One region of the Mesorhizobium sp. WSM4813 genome, then DNA from elsewhere that is predicted to be linked to it. Evidence: predicted binding sites of a transcription regulator. Region 1 holds the regulator's gene; each other region holds the start of a gene.
What was found. The regulator PhoB, encoded in region 1, activates phosphate uptake and scavenging genes when phosphate is short. The targets are predictions, from matches to a motif close to TGTCATNNANCTGTCAT.

Region 1 (4,749 bases):
CAGAATGGCGGCTGTGAATCTCTTCATGATATTCCTCCCTGCGCCGCGTACGGCACGACCAGACTGGCCCGAAGGCCGGCACAAAGGCTCTATTTTTTCGAGCCTCGAAAAAATACTGGTCCGACGCCGAAGCGCTGTCAACATCAAACCTGGTCGATCTTGATGTCCCTGCCGACTTATTTCGAGTCTCGGAATAAATAATGACAGGGCCCGCTGCCTCTGCGAGTATTTGTCGGACATTACCGACGGCTTCCGATCCATGAGCGGCCGCGGCAATAGGGAGGAAGCAAAGAATGTCGGTTGGAATCCGTCATGACGATTTGCGCCGGCGCAACCGGGCCATGGTGATTTCGGCCGTGCGCCGGGCCGGCCAGCCGTCGCGGACCGAGATCGCCGCAACCACCGCCCTCAGCCATTCGACCATATCGGCGATCTCTTCCGACCTGATCCAGGAAGGCATCCTGACCGAGATCAAGGCGAGCGAGACCGTTTCGATGAAACGCGGCCGACCGCAGGTCGGCCTCAGCCTCAATCCGGAAGCCGCTGCGGTCTTGGCGGTCGTGTTGTCGCTGAATTTCCTGTCGGTCGCCGTCATCGACTATGCCGGACAGGTGGTCGCCGAGGAACAACGCCGGCTGGACACGCTGACCATGTCGCGCGACGAGCTGATCGGCGAATGTGTCGCCATCGTCCGGCGGCGGCTCGAAGACCCCGACCTCGATGTCCAAAGCGTCGCCCGCATCGCGCTGGCGATCCAGGGCATCACCGATTCCCATGCGCGCGCCATGTTGTGGTCGCCGATCACGCCGCAGACGAATATCGCCTTCGCCGACATTCTGGAACGCGAGTTCGGCATCCCGGCCATCATGGAGAACGACTGCAACATGATGGCCGTGGCGCTGCGTTGGCGCGACCCGGATCGCTACCGCGATGATTTCATCGCCATCCTGCTCTCGCATGGCATCGGTATGGGGCTGGTGCTGAAGAGCGAACTGTTCACCGGCACCCATTCCTCAGGCGGTGAATTCGGCCACATGATCCATCGGCCGGGCGGCGCGCTTTGCCGCTGCGGGCGGCGTGGCTGCGTCGAGGCCTATGCCGGCAACTACGCCATCTGGCGCAACGCAAGGCAATTGAGCGAGAACGCCGAGCCGGTCGCCGATGTCAGCGACGCCGCGATGCGGGCACTGGCGGCCCGGGCGCGCCAGACGGACGGACCGGAGCGCGAAGCCTACCGCAAGGCTGGCGAAGCACTCGGCTTCGGGCTCGGCAGCCTATTCGCGCTGATCGATCCGGCGCCGGTCGCCATGGTCGGCGCCAGCGCTGCCGCCTTCGACCTGATCGAGCCGGCCCTGCGCGAGGCCATCGCCCAGACCGCCGGCGGCCAGCATTCGGGTTCGATTTCCTTCGACACCGAGCCGAACGAACTGCCGCTGATCCGCGAAGGCTGTGCCATGCGGGCGCTGAGTTTCGTCGACCAGGAGATTTTCGCGCCGGGCATCCAGGCGCGAGCCGGCTCGGTCGGAAAGAACGTGGCTTGAATTCGAAGGCAGGGATCGCCGGATCGCGACTTGGGGATGTGTTGAGATTCAGGTCAGGCCGAGTCGAGAACAGTGGGTTCCGAGAACCGGAGCGGAGCGTACTTTTGGGTACGTGAGCCCGCGCATGACCCCGAAATCGAGATCGATTTCGGAAGGGTCATGCGCAAAATCAAAGCTCTACAGCGTCCTTTGCGCGCCCAACAGGGGCGCGCGGCGCTGTAGGTAAGCGCAGGAAGCCGCCGGTCGCAGGCCGGCATCACCTGAATATCAGCTAGTCTTCCCTGATCGCATAGCCCGCGCCGCGGATGGTGCGGATGACATCGGGCATGCGACCATTGTTGACCGCCTTGCGCAACCGTCCGACATGGACGTCCACCGTGCGCTCGTCAATGTAGATCGTCTCGCCCCAGACATTGTCGAGCAACTGGCTGCGCGAGAAGACCCGACCCGGGTGCCGCATCATGAATTCGAGCAGCCGGAACTCGGTTGGCCCGAGCCGGATCTCGCTCTTCTTGCGATAGACCCTGTGCGACTCGCGATCGAGCACGATGTCGCCGACCTTCAGCACGCTGGACAGCACTTCGGGCTTGGCGCGGCGCAGCAGCGCCTTGACCCTGGCCATGAATTCCGGTGTCGAGAACGGCTTGACCAGATAGTCGTCGGCTCCCGTGGAAAGGCCGCGCACCCGGTCGCTCTCCTCGCCGCGCGCGGTCAGCATGATGATCGGCAGTCGCTCGGTTTCGGGACGCACCCGAAGGCGCCGGCAAAGCTCGATGCCGGAAACCGCCGGCACCATCCAGTCGAGCACCAGCAGATCGGGCACGTTTTCCTGCAGCCGGATTTCGGCCTCGTCGCCGCGCGTCACCACCTCAACCTGATAACCTTCGGATTCCAGATTGTAGCGAAGGAGGACGCCCAGCGGCTCTTCGTCCTCCACCACCATGATGCGCGGCGCGATCATCGGCCGGTCACTCCTGTCATGTCGCCGACGCCGACATGGTCGTTTCGTCGAGCTTCGGGCGATCCGCCGGCAATTGCTGCCCGGTCACGACATAGTAGGCGTTTTCGGCGATGTTGGTGACATGATCGCCGATACGCTCGAGATTCTTGGCGCAGAACAGAAGATGCGTGCAGGCGGTGATGTTGCGCGGATCCTCCATCATGTAGGTCAGGAGTTCGCGAAAAACCGCCGTGTATTTCACGTCGATCTTCTGGTCGTCGGCGCGCAGTTCTTTCAACGCGCCGGCATTGCGCGCCACATAGTGCTCGACCACGCCGCGGAGCTGCACAAGAACGAGATCCGCCATCGCGTCGATACCGTGCGACAGATTACGCGGCGTGGCGCTCTGCCCGACTGCGCTGACCCGCTTGGCTATGTTCTTGGCCAAATCGCCGATGCGCTCGAGATCACCGGCCATGCGGATTGCGCCAACCACGGCGCGCAGATCTTGCGCCATCGGCTGCCGCTTGGCGATCAGCGTGATCGCACTATCGTCGAGTTCGCGCTGCCGCGCATCCATGATGGCGTCGTCCGAGACGACGCGCTGCGCCATCGCATTGTCTGACGCAAGCAACGCGCGGATCGAGGCTGCGACCATCGCGGCGGCGAGCTCGTCCATGTCGCGGATCAGCCTGTCGATGTGCTCCAGTTCCTCGTCGAAAGATGCGACGGTGTGTTCACCCATGATACTGTCCTCGTGTTCGAAATTCGCCGCCGGACCGCTCAGCCGAACCGGCCGGTGATGTAGTCCTGGGTGCGCTTGTCGTCGGGATTGGTGAACATCTTGTCGGTCGCGCCCTCCTCGACCAGATAGCCGAGATGGAACATCGCCGTGCGTTGCGACACGCGCGCGGCCTGCTGCATCGAATGGGTGACGATGACGATCGTGTAGTTCTGGCGCAGTTCGTCGATCAGTTCCTCGACGCGGGCGGTGGCGATCGGATCCAACGCCGAACAGGGCTCGTCCATCAGGATTACTTCCGGCGACACGGCGATGGCGCGCGCGATGCACAGGCGCTGCTGCTGTCCGCCGGAGAGGCCGGTGCCCGACTCGAGCAGGCGATCCTTGACCTCGTTGAACAGGCCGGCCTTCTTCAGGCTCGATTCGACGATGCCGTCCAACTCGGCCTTGCTCCTGGCCAGGCCGTGAATGCGCGGACCGTAGGCGACGTTTTCATAGATCGACTTCGGAAACGGGTTCGGCTTCTGGAATACCATGCCGACGCGAGCTCGCAGCTCGACGACATCGATTTTCGGGTCGTAGACATCCTCACCGTCGAGCGTGATCTTGCCGCTCACCCGCGCGATATCGATGGTGTCGTTCATTCGGTTCAGGCAACGCAGGAAGGTCGACTTGCCACAGCCCGATGGGCCGATCAACGCTGTCACCTGGTTCTCGCGGACATCGAGATCCACGTCGAACAGAGCCCGCTTCTCGCCGTAATGAACGGAGACCTTTTCGCCCTTCATCTTGATCGAAGGGGCGTTGGTTCCGCTGCTCAGTTTCTGTTCGACGCCGGCTTCCGTCATGATGTTCATATCCTCTACCCCCTTACCAGCGCCGCTCGAAGCGCCTACGCAGTATCACCGCAATGGCGTTCATGATGACCAAAAACAGCAGCAGAATCAAAATCGCCGCCGAAGTCTTCTGCTGGAATCCAGCTTCCGGGAAATCGGCCCACATGAATATCTGCACCGGCAGGATCGTCGCGGGATCGGTAAAGCCGCCGGGAATGTCGACGATGAAGGCGACCATGCCGATCATCAGCAACGGCGCGGTTTCGCCCAGCGCATGCGCCATTCCGAGGATGGTGCCGGTCATGATACCCGGCATCGCCAGCGGAAGAACGTGATGGAATACGGTCTGGACCTTGGACGCTCCGATGCCGAGCGCCGCCTCGCGGATCGACGGCGGCACGGCGCGCAGCGAAGCGCGCGAGGCGATGATGATGATCGGCAGGGTCATCAGCGCCAACACCATGCCGCCGACCACCGGGGCCGAGCGCGGCATGCCGAAGAAATTCAGGAATACGGCAAGTCCAAGCAGGCCGAAGACGATCGAAGGCACAGCCGCCAGATTGTTGATATTCACTTCGATGATCGTCGTCAGCCGGTTCTTGGGCGCAAATTCCTCAAGATAGATCGCCGCCGAAACGCCGATCGGAAAGGCGATGGCGAGCGTAACGATCATGGTCAGGAACGATCCGA
Region 2 (4,749 bases), on a different contig from region 1:
GCCAGTGCCTCGCGCATGATCTCGGCCGCCGGCGCCATCAGCGCCGAATGGAAAGGCGCCGAAACCTGCAGCATCAGCGCCCGCTTGGCGCCCTTTTCCGTGCACAGTCTCGCCCCCAGTTCGATCGCTGCCCTGGCGCCGGAGATCACCAGTTGGCCACCGCCATTGTCGTTGGCGATCTGGCAAACTGAATCTTTGGCTGAACCTTTGGCCGCTTCAGCGCAGGCGGCTTCGACATCGGCCTGTTCCAGCCCGATGATCGCCGCCATGGCGCCTTCGCCGGCCGGCACAGCAGCCTGCATGGCATTGCCGCGGATACGCAAGAGCCGGGCGGCATCGGCGACCGAAACGAAACCGGTTGCGGCAAGTGCTGAATATTCGCCGAGCGAATGGCCGGCGACATAGGCGACCTTGTCCTTCAACGAGAAGCCGCGCGATTCCAGCGCCCGGATCGCGGCGAGCGACACAGCCATCAGCGCCGGCTGGGCATTGGCGGTCAGCGTCAGTCTCTCTTCCGGCCCATCCCAGATCAGCTTCGACAGGTTTTCGCCAAGCGCGTCGTCAACCTCTTCGAATATCTTCCGCGATTCTGGAAAGGCGTCGGCGAGGTCCTTGCCCATGCCGACAGCCTGGCTGCCCTGTCCCGGAAAGGTGAATGCGACGGCCATGTGTGGCTCCCCAAGCGGCTGATTTTTCCTGCCTGTGACGCGAGGCGGGCGCGCAAGTCAAGTCCGCCATCGGCTCGACCCGGGCCGCTCCGGCTCGGTATCGCTGGCCGAGTCCCTGTTCCAAAAGGCTTTTTTTCGATCACTCATGATGAAAATCGCTCACGATTCGTTTGCTGGCTCTTCTTATTTCAGCCACAGGCGCTAGCTTTTCGTGACGTATAGATGACAGCTCAATGACACTTTTGTGTATGGTCGGGGGAATTGTAAGGTGGCAAGGACTAGGAAAGGCGTTGGCAAAGCCGCGCCACAGTTTCTGGAAGGCGATCCGGCCACCGGCTATCTGCCGGGCCGGAAATGGCCCGTTATCCGCTATGGCCTCGTCAGCCTTCTCGCCGCCACCATCCTGGTTTTTGCGACCGAACTGATCGTGCGCGGCGACTTTGCCGGAACCGTCGCCTTCTTCCTGCAGCCCTTCAAGCCGGGCTGGACCACCATCATCATCTTCGCGCTGATCCTGGTCGGCCTCGACGCCGTGCTCGGCCGCAGCCACCAGAGCCTGATGATCGTCGCGCCGCTTACCCTGGCGCTGGCCTTTGTCGGCCATCAGAAATCGCTCTATCTCGGCGATCCGCTCTATCCGACCGATTTCCTCTATTCACGCCAGATCGTGGCGCTGATGCCGCTTCTGGTGCGCGAACGCCCGGGAACCGCCCTCGCCCTGGCGGGCGGCATCGTCGGTGGGCTGTGGCTGCTCGTTTATGGCTGGCGGCTGTGGCGCCGCCGCGTGCCGGCGCTCAGCCGCAAGGGGCGCCTTGCCCGGCTGACGCTGACCGTGCCGCTGCTCGCCTTCTTCGTCTCGATCATGGACTACGCAACCTTCTCGTGGACGCGCGACCGGCTGCAGATCATCCCGATCATGTGGGACCAGAAGGAAAACTACGCCTCCAACGGTTTTGCGCTCGCCTTTGCGCTCAACGTGCCGATGGCCCATGTCTCGGCGCCTGCCGGTTATTCCGACAAGTCGATCGCGGCAATCGACAGGCCTGCTGTGACGGCCTCGGTGCCGGCCGAGAAGCCCGACATCATCATTGTCATGAGCGAATCGTTCTGGGATCCGACCGAGCTGCCCGGCGTCACCATCACGCCCGATCCGATTCCCAATGTGCGGGCGCTGCGCTCGGGCTACATGTTCTCACCCGAATTCGGCGGCATGACCGCCAATGTCGAATTCGAGGCGCTGACCGGCTTTTCCAACGCCTTCCTGCCGGCCGGCAGCATCCCCTACCAGCAATATGTCCGCGCCCCGGTGCCGTCGATGGCGACGTTCCTGAAGAGCCAGGGCTATGAGACGCGCGCTATCCATCCCGGCACGAGCTGGTTCTGGAACCGCACGCCGGTCTACGCGGATTTCGGCTTCGACGACTTCAAGTCGGAAGAAAATATGCCATATCTCGAAAAGCGCGGGCCGCTGGCCTCGGACGCGGCAATGACCGACGAGATCATCCGCGAGGCCGATGCCAGCGACGATCCGCTCTTCTTCTTCGCCGTCAGCCTGCAGAATCACGGACCCTACGAGCCGAATCGCTATTACAATCCGACCCACAAGGTGCAGGCGCCGACCAGCCAGTGGGCAAAGGATTCCCTGCTGAGCTTCACCGAGGGTGCATCCGACGCCGATAAGGGCCTCGAGCGCCTTGTCGAATGGGCGAAGAACCGCAAGCGGCCGACGGTCATCGCCTTCTTCGGCGACCATCTGCCGCCGCTCGGCCCGGTCTATGTCGAGACCGGCTTCCTCAAGGACAATGTCGCGCCGCGCAAAGAGCCGCCTGACCAGATGCTGCTGCATCACCAGACGCCGCTCGTCGTATGGTCGAACCGCACCGGGCCGGCCGCGGACATGGGCGCGGTAAGCCCGGCTTTCCTGCCCTACCATATCCTGACCACGGCCGGGATCAGCCATCCCTATTACACCGGCTTCCTCGGCCAGATGCGCGACCGCTACAGCGTCGTCGACCGTAATTTGCTGATGACGCCGACGGGCGAGGACACGCCCGATTGGGCGCGACAGAAGAAGATCGATCCGGCCATTCGCGATTTCCGTCTGCTGCAATACGACATGATGTTCGGCCAGCGCCATGCGGCGCCCGATTTCTTCCCGGAAACGGTGAACAAGCGCGTCCCGCATACAAGCTGAAGACGCCGCGACATGTCGTCCTTGGAGCGGCGGGTTTTCGGCTCGCCCTTGCCTTGCGGCCAAATTCCTATATAGACGCCCGCAATCTGCCGGTCCTTGCTGGGGGCTGAACGGAGGGCCGGAGGTTTTTTCGAAGACCTTCGTGTGGAGCCAGAAGCGCTTCCGCCTCCCGTGTCTCCGCTCTCGACCGTCTCGTCATGCTCCTTTCTTCCCCGCCCCCTCTAGGGATCGGCGGGTCAGAGAAGTTGCAGAGGCTTTTGCCGCGGGAACCGGGAGAGAAACGAAGAAAGGCAAAGAACAATATGGCTCTTTACGAACATGTGTTTCTTGCCCGGCAGGACCTCTCGCAGCAGCAGGTCGATGCGCTTGTCGAACAGTACAAGGGCGTCATCTCCGCGAATGGCGGGTCCGTCGGCCGGGTCGAGAACTGGGGACTGAAGTCCCTCACCTACCGGGTCAACAAGAACCGGAAGGCATATTATACGCTGATGGACATCACCTGCCCGCCGGCCGCGCTCAACGAGATGGAGCGCCAGATGGGCCTGTCCGAGGACGTGCTGCGTTTCCTCACCATCAAGGTCGATGCGCATGAGGAAGGCCCGTCGGCGATGATGCAGAAGCGCGAAGAGCGTTCGGAACGCGGCGGCTTCGGCGACCGTGACCGTGGCCCGCGCTCGTTCGGCGACCGTGATCGCGGCGACCGTGGCGATCGCCCGCCGCGCAGCTTCGGTGGCGATGCGGGTGCAGACCGTGGTCCGCGCCGTCCGCGCGAAGGTGTTGAAGGGGGTGCAGAATAATGGTCGACATCAATCAGATCCCGACCCGGCGCCCGTTCCATCGCCGCCGCAAGACCTGCCCGTTCTCCGGCGCGAACGCGCCTAAGATCGACTACAAGGACGTACGTCTTCTGCAGCGCTACATTTCCGAGCGCGGCAAGATCGTGCCGTCCCGCATCACCGCCGTCAGCCAGAAGAAGCAGCGCGAACTCGCCAAGGCGATCAAGCGCGCCCGCTTCCTCGGCCTGCTGCCCTACGTGGTTCGCTAACGCTCTTTAGCGGGCGGTTCGCCGCCCGCTTTTCCCACGGCGACGGGCGCCGCAGGGTTGCCATCAAATCCCGGGTTGAGGTGAAGACCTCTAACTGCCGCGACAGGCAGGACAGCGACACAGGCGGCGACGCCCTCAGCTTCCTGACCTGTTCCCAGATAATTCGGCGTCGATGCCAGTGATTTGGCGCCCAAACAAAGGAACAAAACCATGGAAGTCATTCTTCTCGAGCGCGTTTCCCGCCTCGGCCAGATGGGCGACACCGTCAAGGTCAAGGATGGATTCGCCCGCAACTTCCTGCTGCCGCAGGGCAAGGCGCTGCGCGCCAACGAAGCCAACAAAAAGAAATTCGAAGGTCAGCGCGCCCAACTCGAAGCCCGCAACCTCGAGCGCAAGTCCGAGGCTCTGCAGATTTCGGAAAAGCTCGACGGCAAGAGCTTCATCGCCGTGCGTTCGGCCGGCGAAACCGGCCAGCTCTACGGCTCGGTGTCGACCCGCGACATCGCCGAGTTGCTGACGGCGGAAGGTTTTTCGGTTAACCGCAACCAGATCCTGCTCAACCAGCCGATCAAGACCATCGGCCTCACCAATGTGGCGATCGCGCTGCATCCGGAAGTCGAGGTCACGATCACGCTCAACATCGCCCGCACGGCCGACGAAGCCGAGCGCCAGGCCAAGGGCGAGACGCTGACCACAGCCGAAGCCATCTATGGCGACGACATCAACGACAATGCGCGCCCGGACAATTTCTTCGATCCCAATGCCGAGTTCGAAGGCGGCGAAGACAACGGCTGATTGCACGTCACAAGGCGTTCAGAGCGGCGCTTCAAAACGTTTCGTCG
Region 3 (4,749 bases), on a different contig from region 1:
TGAGGGCGCCCGTAACGGGTCGAAAGCGGTCAGGGGAAACGCGTATTTTTGTCTCGCTCCTGCCATTCAAGAAGTCCGGCCGCTCTTATCCGCTCGATACGGCGGATGGCGTGACAAATTGATTTCGCCGCATATGGCAGGTTTTCAGGAGCTTGCAGGTGACGAAGATAAGCTATGCGCTGCCGCAAGCGACGTGCGCCAAATCTCTTCAGAGGCGTATTCCGTACCCACAGTTATGATCCATGCTCTTCCGATAAAGACGCTACGCTCCCGTCGAAAGGCGGCTCCGCAGGGCTCGCACATCTTCTCGCGAAAGGCGCGCGCTCTCGTCTGACAGGAAGAACAGAACCTCCGAGACGCCATCGTCCGCAAAGGTAAAGTCGTCGCTCATGATCAGTGCATCGGCAATGTAAGCGGCTGCTTGGACCGGTAGGATGCCGTCCGCCAGCCGACTAACCAGCACATCCACATGTCGACGATTAATTATCGTATCTGGCCCGTCAGTGATGATGACATGCCCCACGCAGCCAAGCGTAGTCGTGGCGGTCACGCACTCGGTCACTTCGGTTTCAATCTCCTGCCAAAGCTCGTCGGGCGGTTTCTCGCCGTTGAGGAAGGCTATGAGAGACGAGTGTTGCATTGCGGACCTTATGCCTACGGGCTCCAACGTTCGCAATGTCGTTCCCCGCCGTTCCCAGCGGGTGCCAAACCTTGGATTCCACCACTAGAACGCGCTGACATAGGCGCCGCCGTCGACCGGTATGTTCTGCCCGGTCAGGTAGCCGGCATGAACCGAGCACAGGAAGGCGCAGATCTGGCCGAATTCCTCCGGCGTGCCGAGCCGCTTGGCCGGGACGTTGGCTGCTGCCTGGGACTTGCGCGCGGCCGCGGCGGCCGGATCTTCGGGGGTCCCGGCCTCGTGTGGGGGGCGCAGCCTGTCGGTGTCGATCTTGCCCGGCAGCATGTTGTTGATCGTCACGTTGCGGTCGATCACCGTCCGCGCGACGCCGGCCAGGAACGAAGTCAGGCCGGCGCGCGCGCCGGACGACAGATCGAGGCCGGGAATTGGAACATAGACCGATAACGAGGTGATGTTGACGATGCGGCCGAAGCCGCGCTCCGCCATGCCGTCGATGACAGCCTGGACCAGTTCGACTGGGGTCACCATGTTCTGGGTGACGCCTTCGAGGATCTTTTCGCGGTTGAGCTCGCGGAAATCGCGAAGCGGCGGTCCGCCGTTGTTGTTGACGAGGATATCGGGATCGGGACAGGCGGCAAGCAGCGCCTTCTGTACCTCGGGCTTCGACACGTCGCCGACGATCTCGGTCACCTCGACGCCAAATCTTTCGCGCAGTTCGGCGGCGGTCTTCGCCAATTGGTCGGCATTGCGCCCGTTGACGACCAGATCACAGCCGGCCTCGGCCAGCGCCATGGCGCAACCGCGCCCAAGGCCCTTGCTCGAAGCACAGACGATGGCCTTTTTTCCGCGAATACCGAGATCCATAGCGATTTCTCCTCTGATTGGCGCGGCAACCTACTCTTGAGGCTGGACCAATCGCAACCGTCATACGGCTGTTGCATGAATCGGGGCATAGGCTGCACGAGAGCAACGGTGAGAATCCAATGCCTGGCGCAGAGCCCCGCACTTTCCGCAGCGTGTTCATCTCCGACGTCCATCTCGGATCGAAGGCGGCGAAGGCCGAGTTCCTGATCGATTTCCTGCGCCATCACGACGCCGATATCATCTATCTGGTCGGCGACATCGTCGACGGCTGGCGGCTGAGACGGAACTGGCACTGGCCGCAGAGCCACAACGACGTCGTCCAGAAGTTGCTGCGTAAGGCGCGCAAGGGCGCCAGCATCACCTACATTGCCGGCAATCACGACGAGTTCGCGCGCCAGTTCCAAGGCGTGCATTTCGGCGGCATCGTCGTCGCCGACCGCGCCATTCACGAGACCGCCGACGGCAAACGTCTTCTTGTCATCCATGGCGACCAGTTCGACACTGTCGTCCACAATGCGCGCTGGCTGGCCTATCTTGGCGACTACGCCTATGACGCGGCCATGCTCGTCAACCGCGGGGTGACGCGGCTTCGCCAACTGCTTGGCCTGCCATACTGGTCGTTTTCGTCCTGGGCCAAGGTCAACGTCAAAAAGGCGGTGAATTTCATCGGCTCGTTCCAGACCATGCTGACCGAGGAAGCGCGCCGCTCGCATGTCGACGGCGTGATCTGTGGTCACATCCACCATGCCGCGATCGAAAATTATGAGGACGTGCAATACATCAATACCGGCGACTGGGTGGAGAGCTGCACCGCGGTGGTCGAGCATTTCGACGGCCGGATGGAGATCCTGCACTGGGCGCATGTCCTGCCGGAGGCTCCGGCGGGCAGCGAAGTGCTGGTCCCGATCGACATCACGGGCAGGGCAGTCCGGGCTGCCTGACCGAACGCGACCTCACCTCGGCTTTAATCGATTAGTCCAAGCGGTTCCACCGACTTTTTTAGCGTGTTATGGAATTGGCGTGCGCTGCAGCCGACTCGGCCGAACGCCGCGCCGACGGATTGCCTGCTGATGTCCTCCCTGCCGCCGCTTTCCCCCGAACAACTCGTCAAGCCGCGTCATTTCGAACTGCGCATGGGCCTGATTTTCTTGACGCTTTTCGTGCCGCTGGGGATACATTTGCCATATTTCCCGCTGTGGCTGCAGTCAGAGGGTTTCGATGCCGAGCAGATAGCCGTCATTCTCGCAGCACCAATGTTCCTGCGCGTGGTGACGACGCCATTGCTTACAGCGCTGGCCGACAGGGCGAGCGACCGCGCCCACGTCTATGTCGCGCTAATGGCCGCATCTGTCGCTGCGTCCGCCGGTTATTTCCTGACGCCGACCTACGCCATGGTGCTCGCCGTTTCGCTGGCGCTCGCCGTGGTTTGGACGCCACATTCGCCGATTGCCGATTCGCTGGCGCTATCGGGGGTACGCCGCTTCGGCTCGAATTATGCAAGCATGCGCAAATGGGGATCGATCTCCTATCTGTGCGCAAATCTTGTGGGCGGCTTCATCCTGTCGGCGACCGGCGCCCAGGCTGTTCCGATGATCATCTTCGTGGCGTTTGGCGCGGCGCTTGTCGTCGCACTGATCGCGCCGCGGCTCGGCCGCCCCCGCCGTGCCTCGCCGCTTTCGGCGGCCGACATCCAGCAATCGGCGCCAAAACTCCTCAACGCCTATTTCCTGTACTTCTCCATCGGCGTCGGCGTCATCACCGCCAGCCATGCGTTTCTCTACGGCTTCGTGTCGATCTACTGGAAATCGATCGACATCGGCGATCAGGTCATCGGGCTGCTTTGGGGGTGGGGTGTGGTGGCCGAGATCGGCATGTTCATGGTCTTTACCCGGGTTTTCGGCTCCTTCTCGGTCGTGTCGATCATGGTGATGGCCGGGATAGGCGCGATCGTGCGATGGATTGCCTTCCCGATGATCTGGCCGCTCGGCCTTGGCGTCACCGGATTTTTCGCAGTCCAGACGCTGCATGCGGTTTCCGTGGCGCTGGTGCTGATCGGCCTGCAGAAAATGATCGGTGAGACGGTCGCGGAGGAACGCACCGGAGCCGCGCAAGGCATCGCCTATTTCTCCAACGGCTTTTTCACGGCTGTGGTGACGCTGATGTCCGGCCCGCTGTATGACCGCTTCGGCGTGGACGGCTTTTTTGCCATGATCCCGATCGCCCTTATCGGCCTTGCGTTGATTGCACTTGCGGCGCGTTCAGCCCCACAGCGCCGTATCGGGCGGTGACACCAGCGAACCCTGGTAGACGAGACCGGGAACACGGTCGCGGGCCAGCAGCAACGGACCGTCGAGATCGACGAAATCGGCATCCTGGGCCAAAAGCACGGCCGGCGCCATGGCCAACGACGTGCCGACCATGCAGCCGATCATGACGCCAAAACCCAGTTCGCGGGCGCGATCGCGAAGGACGAGGGCAGCGGTCAAGCCGCCCGATTTGTCGAGCTTGATATTGACGGCATCGTAAAGGCCGACAAGCGAGGCAAGGCCCTCTGCCTCATGCACGCTTTCATCGGCGCAGATCGGCACCGGATGCGCGATGTGGCGAAGAATGGCGTCACGGCCCGCCGGCAGCGGCTGTTCGATCAGCACAATGCCGTGCTCGGCGGCAAAGGCAAGGTTTGCAACGATGTTGTCGTCCGTCCAGCCCTCATTGGCGTCCAGGATGATGCGGCTCGCCGGTGCCGCCTCCCTAACCGCGCGGATACGAGCCATATCGTTGTCACCGCCGATCTTGACCTTGAGCAGCGGGCGCAGGGTGTTGGCGCGGGCCTGGGCTGCCATCGCTTCGGGCTCACTGAGCGACAGCGTGTAGGCCGTCTCGAGCGCCCTCGGCGGAGCCGCGCAGATGCTGGAGGCGACCGGCTGGCCTGTGATCTTCGCCTCCAGGTCCCATAGCGCGCAGTCGACGGCGTTGCGCGCCGCGCCCGCCGGCATGGCATCGAGCAGCGCGGCCCGGCTGATGCCGCCCGCAATCTGCTCCCGCATCGCCTCGATCGCATCGCGCACACCCTCCATCGTTTCGCCATAGCGCTTATAGGGGACGCATTCGCCGCGCCCTTTATGGTTGGCTGGGCTGACCGTGCAAGCGATCACCTCGGCTTCGGTCTTGGAGCCGCGCGAAATGGTGAAAGTCCCGGCGATGGGAAAGCGCTCCGACTCGACCGAAATGACACGCCCCATATT
Region 4 (4,749 bases), on a different contig from region 1:
GGCCTGTCGCTGGCCGACGCCGCCGCCGTCGAATTCCTGGCGATCGGGGCGCATGCCGTGCGGCGCTCGCTGGCTGATTCCGGCGCGCGCGCGCTGGTCATTGGCGCCGGTCCGATCGGCCTCGGCACGGCACTGTTTGCCCGCATCGCCGGCCTCGAGGTGACGCTGCTCGACGTGAGTGCCGAGAGGCTGGGTTTTGCTGCAAGTGAACTCGGCTTCGCGACCCTCGACGGTTCGAAGGGATCGGCAACCGATCTGGTGCGGGAGGCGACCGGCGGCGAAGGCTTTGACGTGGTTTTCGACGCCACCGGCAACACCCAGTCCGTCCAATCAGCCTTCGCCTATGTCGCCCATGGCGGGACGCTGGTCCTGGTCAGCGTCGTCAAGGACGACATCGTCTTTTCCGACCCCGAATTCCACAAGCGCGAAATGACGCTGATCGGCAGCCGCAACGCGCTGCGCGCCGATTTCGACCATGTCGCCGCCTCGATCCGCGACGGCGCTGTGCCGCTGGCAAAGCTCGTCACCCATCGCACGACACTTGGCGAGACGCCGCGCGACCTTGCCCGCTGGGCACACGAGAAATCCGGCCTGATCAAGGCTGTGATCGAAGTCGGGTCATAACACGGCAGGCGGTGAACCCGGCCCGAATTGACAACGCCCCGCGCAGGTCGACCCCCACTCCGTCTCGGCTTCGCCGAGCCACCTCTCCCCCGATCGACGGGGTAGAGGAAAGGTGCGAGCCTATTGCAGCCAACGCTCCTCAACCAGACTCCCTCCTTCTCTCGCCGTCAGCGGGCTCCCTTCCTCTCCCTCCGGAGGGGGGAGAGGTGGCTCGGCGAAGCCGAGACGGAGTGGGGGAAGGCGGTCCTCAAACGCCAAGCCGCTGACAAGTAAGCGCGACCGAGCTGGTATGATATCAGCGTGAGTCAGATAAATCACGGTCTCGTATAAGGCCGGCACTACCTACAGCGCCGACAATTTGAGCTCGACCCGCTCCGCCGGGAACCGCGTTTCGGCGAACTGGATCGGCTGGCCGTCCGGCGTGACATTGACGGCGACCGTGACCAGCACGATGGCGCCAGGTTGCAGATCAAGATCGGCGAGATCGGCGGCATCTGCGTGGCGGGCCGACAGCACCGTCGATTGCCTGAGATAGTCAGCGATGCCGAAACGCCCGAGCGAGGCTGTGATCGATCCGGTTTCGGCGATGGCGGCATCGATGCCGGCGAAGCGTTCTGCGTCGAACCAGCCAGTCGCACGCGAGACCGGCTGCCCATCGGCTTCGCCGCGTGTCTCAAGGCGTATCACACTCGTGCCCTTGGCAAGTCGTAAGCCTTCGGCGACGCGCCGGCTGGCCGGCTCGACCGCCGATTCGAGCAGCACGCTGCGGCGCTCTGACGCCTGCCCTTGCAAGCCCTCCGAAAAACGGGTGCGGGCGCCGATCGGATAGGACAGGCGCTTGCGCGACAGCACGAAGGTGCCGCGCCCCTGTTCGGCCCTGAGCACGCCGTCCTGCACCAGTGCGGCGATGGCGCTGCGCACCGTATGGCGGTTGACGCCATAGCGCTCGGCCAGTGCAACTTCCGGTGGCAACGCGGCATTCTCGGCAAAGTCGCCGACGGCGATCGAATGCATGATCTGGTCGGCGATCTGCCGCCACAGCGAGACGCCGCTGCGCCGCTCCAAGCTGCTGGCCATCTGCTGACCGATCATCTCTTGCCCCGATCTTTTTCGCCCTGTCATCCATCCGTCATGGACACGCCTTAGAGAATAGGTATAATTTGTATAATTGTCTACATCATTATACAAATTTGCAACGAGAAGGACTGGCGGCCATGCGAGGACAGGAAGCGCGCGATCAGGCTGAGCGCAAGACGGTCATGGCGACGCTGGCGCAATCGACCGGCGACGATATCGTCCGCCTCTGGAACGAAGCCGGCCTGCCTTCGGAAGCAGAACTCCTGCGCGGCCCCGAAACCGGCCTGGTCACCGTGCGCGGCCGCATCGGCGGCGGCGGCGCGCCGTTCAACGTCGGCGAGGCGACGGTCACCCGCGCTACCGTCCGGCTCGCATCCGGACAGATCGGCCACTGCTACGCGCTCGGCCGTGACAAGCAGAAAGCAAAACTGGCGGCGATCGCCGACGCGCTCTGGCAGGATCCCACCCGCCGCAACGAGGTCGAGACCAAACTCATTGCGCCGCTGCAGGCCGCACTGGCCAGCGGACGTGAGCGGCGGCGCGCCGAGACGGCGGCAACCAAGGTCGATTTCTTCACCATGGTGCGCGGAGAAGACTGATGGAAATCGCAACGCAAGCGATCGAGGGCGGCTTTGCCGATCCGGTATTCGACGCCCAGACGGTGTTCCGCGCCGTGATGGATGCGATGGCGCGGCCGGGCACCCTGCAGCCCCTGACGATCTTTGCCCGCCCGCCGGCGCCACTGTCGGCCACCGCGGGCGCCATCGCGCTGGCGCTGTGCGACAACGACACGCCGCTCTGGCTCGACCCCGCCTTGCAGGCTCCTGCGACGGTGAGATCCTGGCTTGGCTTCCACACCGGCGCGCCGCTGGCCAACACGCCGGCCGACGCGCATTTCGCGCTGATCGCCACACCGGCCGAAATGATGGCGCTCGACGGCTTCTCACAGGGCACCCAGGATTATCCCGACCGCTCCACGACGCTGATCCTGCAAGTCGGCGATCTCGTTTCAGGCGCCCCTCTGCTGCTCGAAGGTCCCGGCATCGAAAAGACTGCAACCATCGCGCCAGCGCAGATGCCGCGCCATTTCGTCGAACAGTGGAAGCAGAACAACCAGCGCTTTCCGCGTGGCGTCGACATCGTCCTCGCCACCCCGGACGGCGTCGCCTGCCTGCCGCGCACGACGCGCATCAAGACGATGGAGGCGTGACATGTATGTCGCGGTAAAAGGCGGTGAAGCGGCCATCGCCAACGCCCACAGCCTGCTGGCCGACCGCCGGCGCGGCGACCGCTCGGTGCCGGCGCTTCGCCTCGACCAGATCGTCGAGCAACTGGCGCTCGGTGTCGACCGGGTGATGAGCGAAGGCTCGCTCTACGACAGGGAATTGGCGGCGCTCGCCATCGTCCAGGCGCGCGGCGACATGATCGAGGCGATCTTCCTCGTTCGCGCCTATCGCACCACGCTGCCGCGCTTCGGCTATACCAGGGCGATCGACACCGGCGCGATGCTGGTCGAGCGGCGCGTGTCGGCGACCTACAAGGATCTTCCTGGCGGCCAGCTGCTCGGCCCGACCTTCGACTATACCCACCGGCTGCTCGATCCCGAGCTTGCCGCGGGCGGCGACGTCGCCGAGCCGCTGCAGCGCGAGAGCGAGGCTGAAGCCATGCCACGTGTCTCCGCGATCCTCGCCCGCGAAGGCCTGATCGAGCCCGACGGCGACATGCCGCAAGACCATGTCCCCGGCGACATCACCCGCGAGCCGCTGGAATTTCCGATGGCGCGCGACATCCGCCTGCAGGCGCTGTCACGCGGCGACGAGGGTTTTTTGCTCGCGCTCGGCTATTCCACCCAGCGCGGCTATGCCCGCAACCATCCCTTCGTCGGCGAGGTTCGCATCGGTGAGGTCGCGCTGGAACTCGATGTTCCCGAGCTGCCATTCCCAGTACCGCTCGGCTCCGTTCGCGTTACCGAGTGCCAGATGGTCAACCAGTTCAAGGGCTCGGCCAAGGCGCCGCCGCAATTCACCCGCGGCTACGGCCTCGTCTTCGGCCAGAGCGAGCGCAAGGCGATGGCCATGGCACTCTGCGACCGCGCTCTTCGTGCAACCGAATTCGGCGAGGATGTCGTCGCCGCAGCCCAGGACGAGGAGTTCGTTATCTCGCATTCCGACAACGTCCAGGCGACCGGCTTCGTCGAGCATCTGAAGCTGCCGCACTATGTCGATTTCCAGGCCGAGCTCGACCTGGTGCGCCGCATGCGCGCCGAGCACGACGCCCGCGAGAATGCCGGCAAGGCCGAGGAGAAAAGGGAGGCCGCGGAATGACCGCACAAGCAACCGACATCGCCACCTACAACTTCGCCTATCTCGACGAGCAGACCAAGCGGATGATCCGCCGGGCGATCCTCAAGGGCATCGCCATTCCCGGCTACCAGGTGCCGTTCGCCTCGCGCGAAATGCCGATGCCCTATGGCTGGGGCACCGGCGGCGTCCAGGTCACCGCCTCGATCATCGGCCCCGACGATGTGCTGAAAGTCATCGACCAGGGCGCTGACGACACCACAAACGCCGTCTCGATCCGCGCCTTCTTCAAGAAGGTCGCCAATGTCGCCGTCACCACCGAGACGGCCAAGGCCACCATCATACAGACCCGCCACCGCATCCCCGAGCACCCGCTGACCGCAGGCCAGGTGCTTGTCTATCAGGTGCCGATTCCCGAGCCGCTGCGCTTCCTCGAGCCGCGCGAAACGGAAACGCGCAAGATGCATGCGCTGGAGGAATACGGCCTCATGCATGTAAAACTCTACGAAGACATCGCCAGGCATGGCCGCATCGCCACCACCTACGCCTATCCGGTCAAGGTCGAGGGTCGCTATGTGATGGATCCGTCGCCGACGCCGAAGTTCGACAATCCGAAAATGCACCGTTCGCCGGCTCTGCAACTGTTCGGCGCCGGCCGCGAGAAGCGCATCTATGCGCTGCCGCCTTTCACCGATGTGGTCAGCCTCGACTTCGAGGACCATCCCTTCGAGGTACAGACCTTCGACCA

Region 2: a site for PhoB is predicted at 891-907, ahead of AC0L25_RS15465 (LTA synthase family protein). Genes of this name have one in related genera too.
Region 3: a site for PhoB is predicted at 1,563-1,579, ahead of AC0L25_RS07865 (UDP-2,3-diacylglucosamine diphosphatase). Genes of this name have one in related genera too.
Region 4: a site for PhoB is predicted at 1,741-1,757, ahead of phnF (phosphonate metabolism transcriptional regulator PhnF). Genes of this name have one in related genera too.

The regions. Positions count from the first base shown of each region.
Region 1 is NZ_JBVVQU010000007.1:82,990-87,738, forward strand. Features, by position in the region: gene xylF (D-xylose ABC transporter substrate-binding protein) at 1-27, opposite strand, end outside; gene AC0L25_RS05860 (ROK family protein) at 294-1,541, shown strand; gene phoB (phosphate regulon transcriptional regulator PhoB) at 1,813-2,502, opposite strand; gene phoU (phosphate signaling complex protein PhoU) at 2,519-3,226, opposite strand; gene pstB (phosphate ABC transporter ATP-binding protein PstB) at 3,265-4,080, opposite strand; gene pstA (phosphate ABC transporter permease PstA) at 4,094-4,749, opposite strand, start outside.
Region 2 is NZ_JBVVQU010000023.1:32,959-37,707, reverse strand. Features, by position in the region: gene fabD (ACP S-malonyltransferase) at 1-668, opposite strand, end outside; gene AC0L25_RS15465 (LTA synthase family protein) at 937-2,862, shown strand; gene rpsF (30S ribosomal protein S6) at 3,165-3,659, shown strand; gene rpsR (30S ribosomal protein S18) at 3,659-3,907, shown strand; gene rplI (50S ribosomal protein L9) at 4,118-4,702, shown strand.
Region 3 is NZ_JBVVQU010000010.1:53,889-58,637, forward strand. Features, by position in the region: gene AC0L25_RS07855 (hypothetical protein) at 263-640, opposite strand; gene AC0L25_RS07860 (SDR family oxidoreductase) at 725-1,504, opposite strand; gene AC0L25_RS07865 (UDP-2,3-diacylglucosamine diphosphatase) at 1,624-2,445, shown strand; gene AC0L25_RS07870 (MFS transporter) at 2,575-3,792, shown strand; gene dgcA (N-acetyl-D-Glu racemase DgcA) at 3,763-4,746, opposite strand.
Region 4 is NZ_JBVVQU010000051.1:16,491-21,239, forward strand. Features, by position in the region: gene AC0L25_RS24870 (zinc-binding alcohol dehydrogenase family protein) at 1-624, shown strand, start outside; gene phnF (phosphonate metabolism transcriptional regulator PhnF) at 967-1,716, opposite strand; gene phnG (phosphonate C-P lyase system protein PhnG) at 1,839-2,300, shown strand; gene phnH (phosphonate C-P lyase system protein PhnH) at 2,300-2,911, shown strand; gene AC0L25_RS24890 (carbon-phosphorus lyase complex subunit) at 2,913-4,025, shown strand; gene AC0L25_RS24895 (alpha-D-ribose 1-methylphosphonate 5-phosphate C-P-lyase PhnJ) at 4,022-4,749, shown strand, end outside.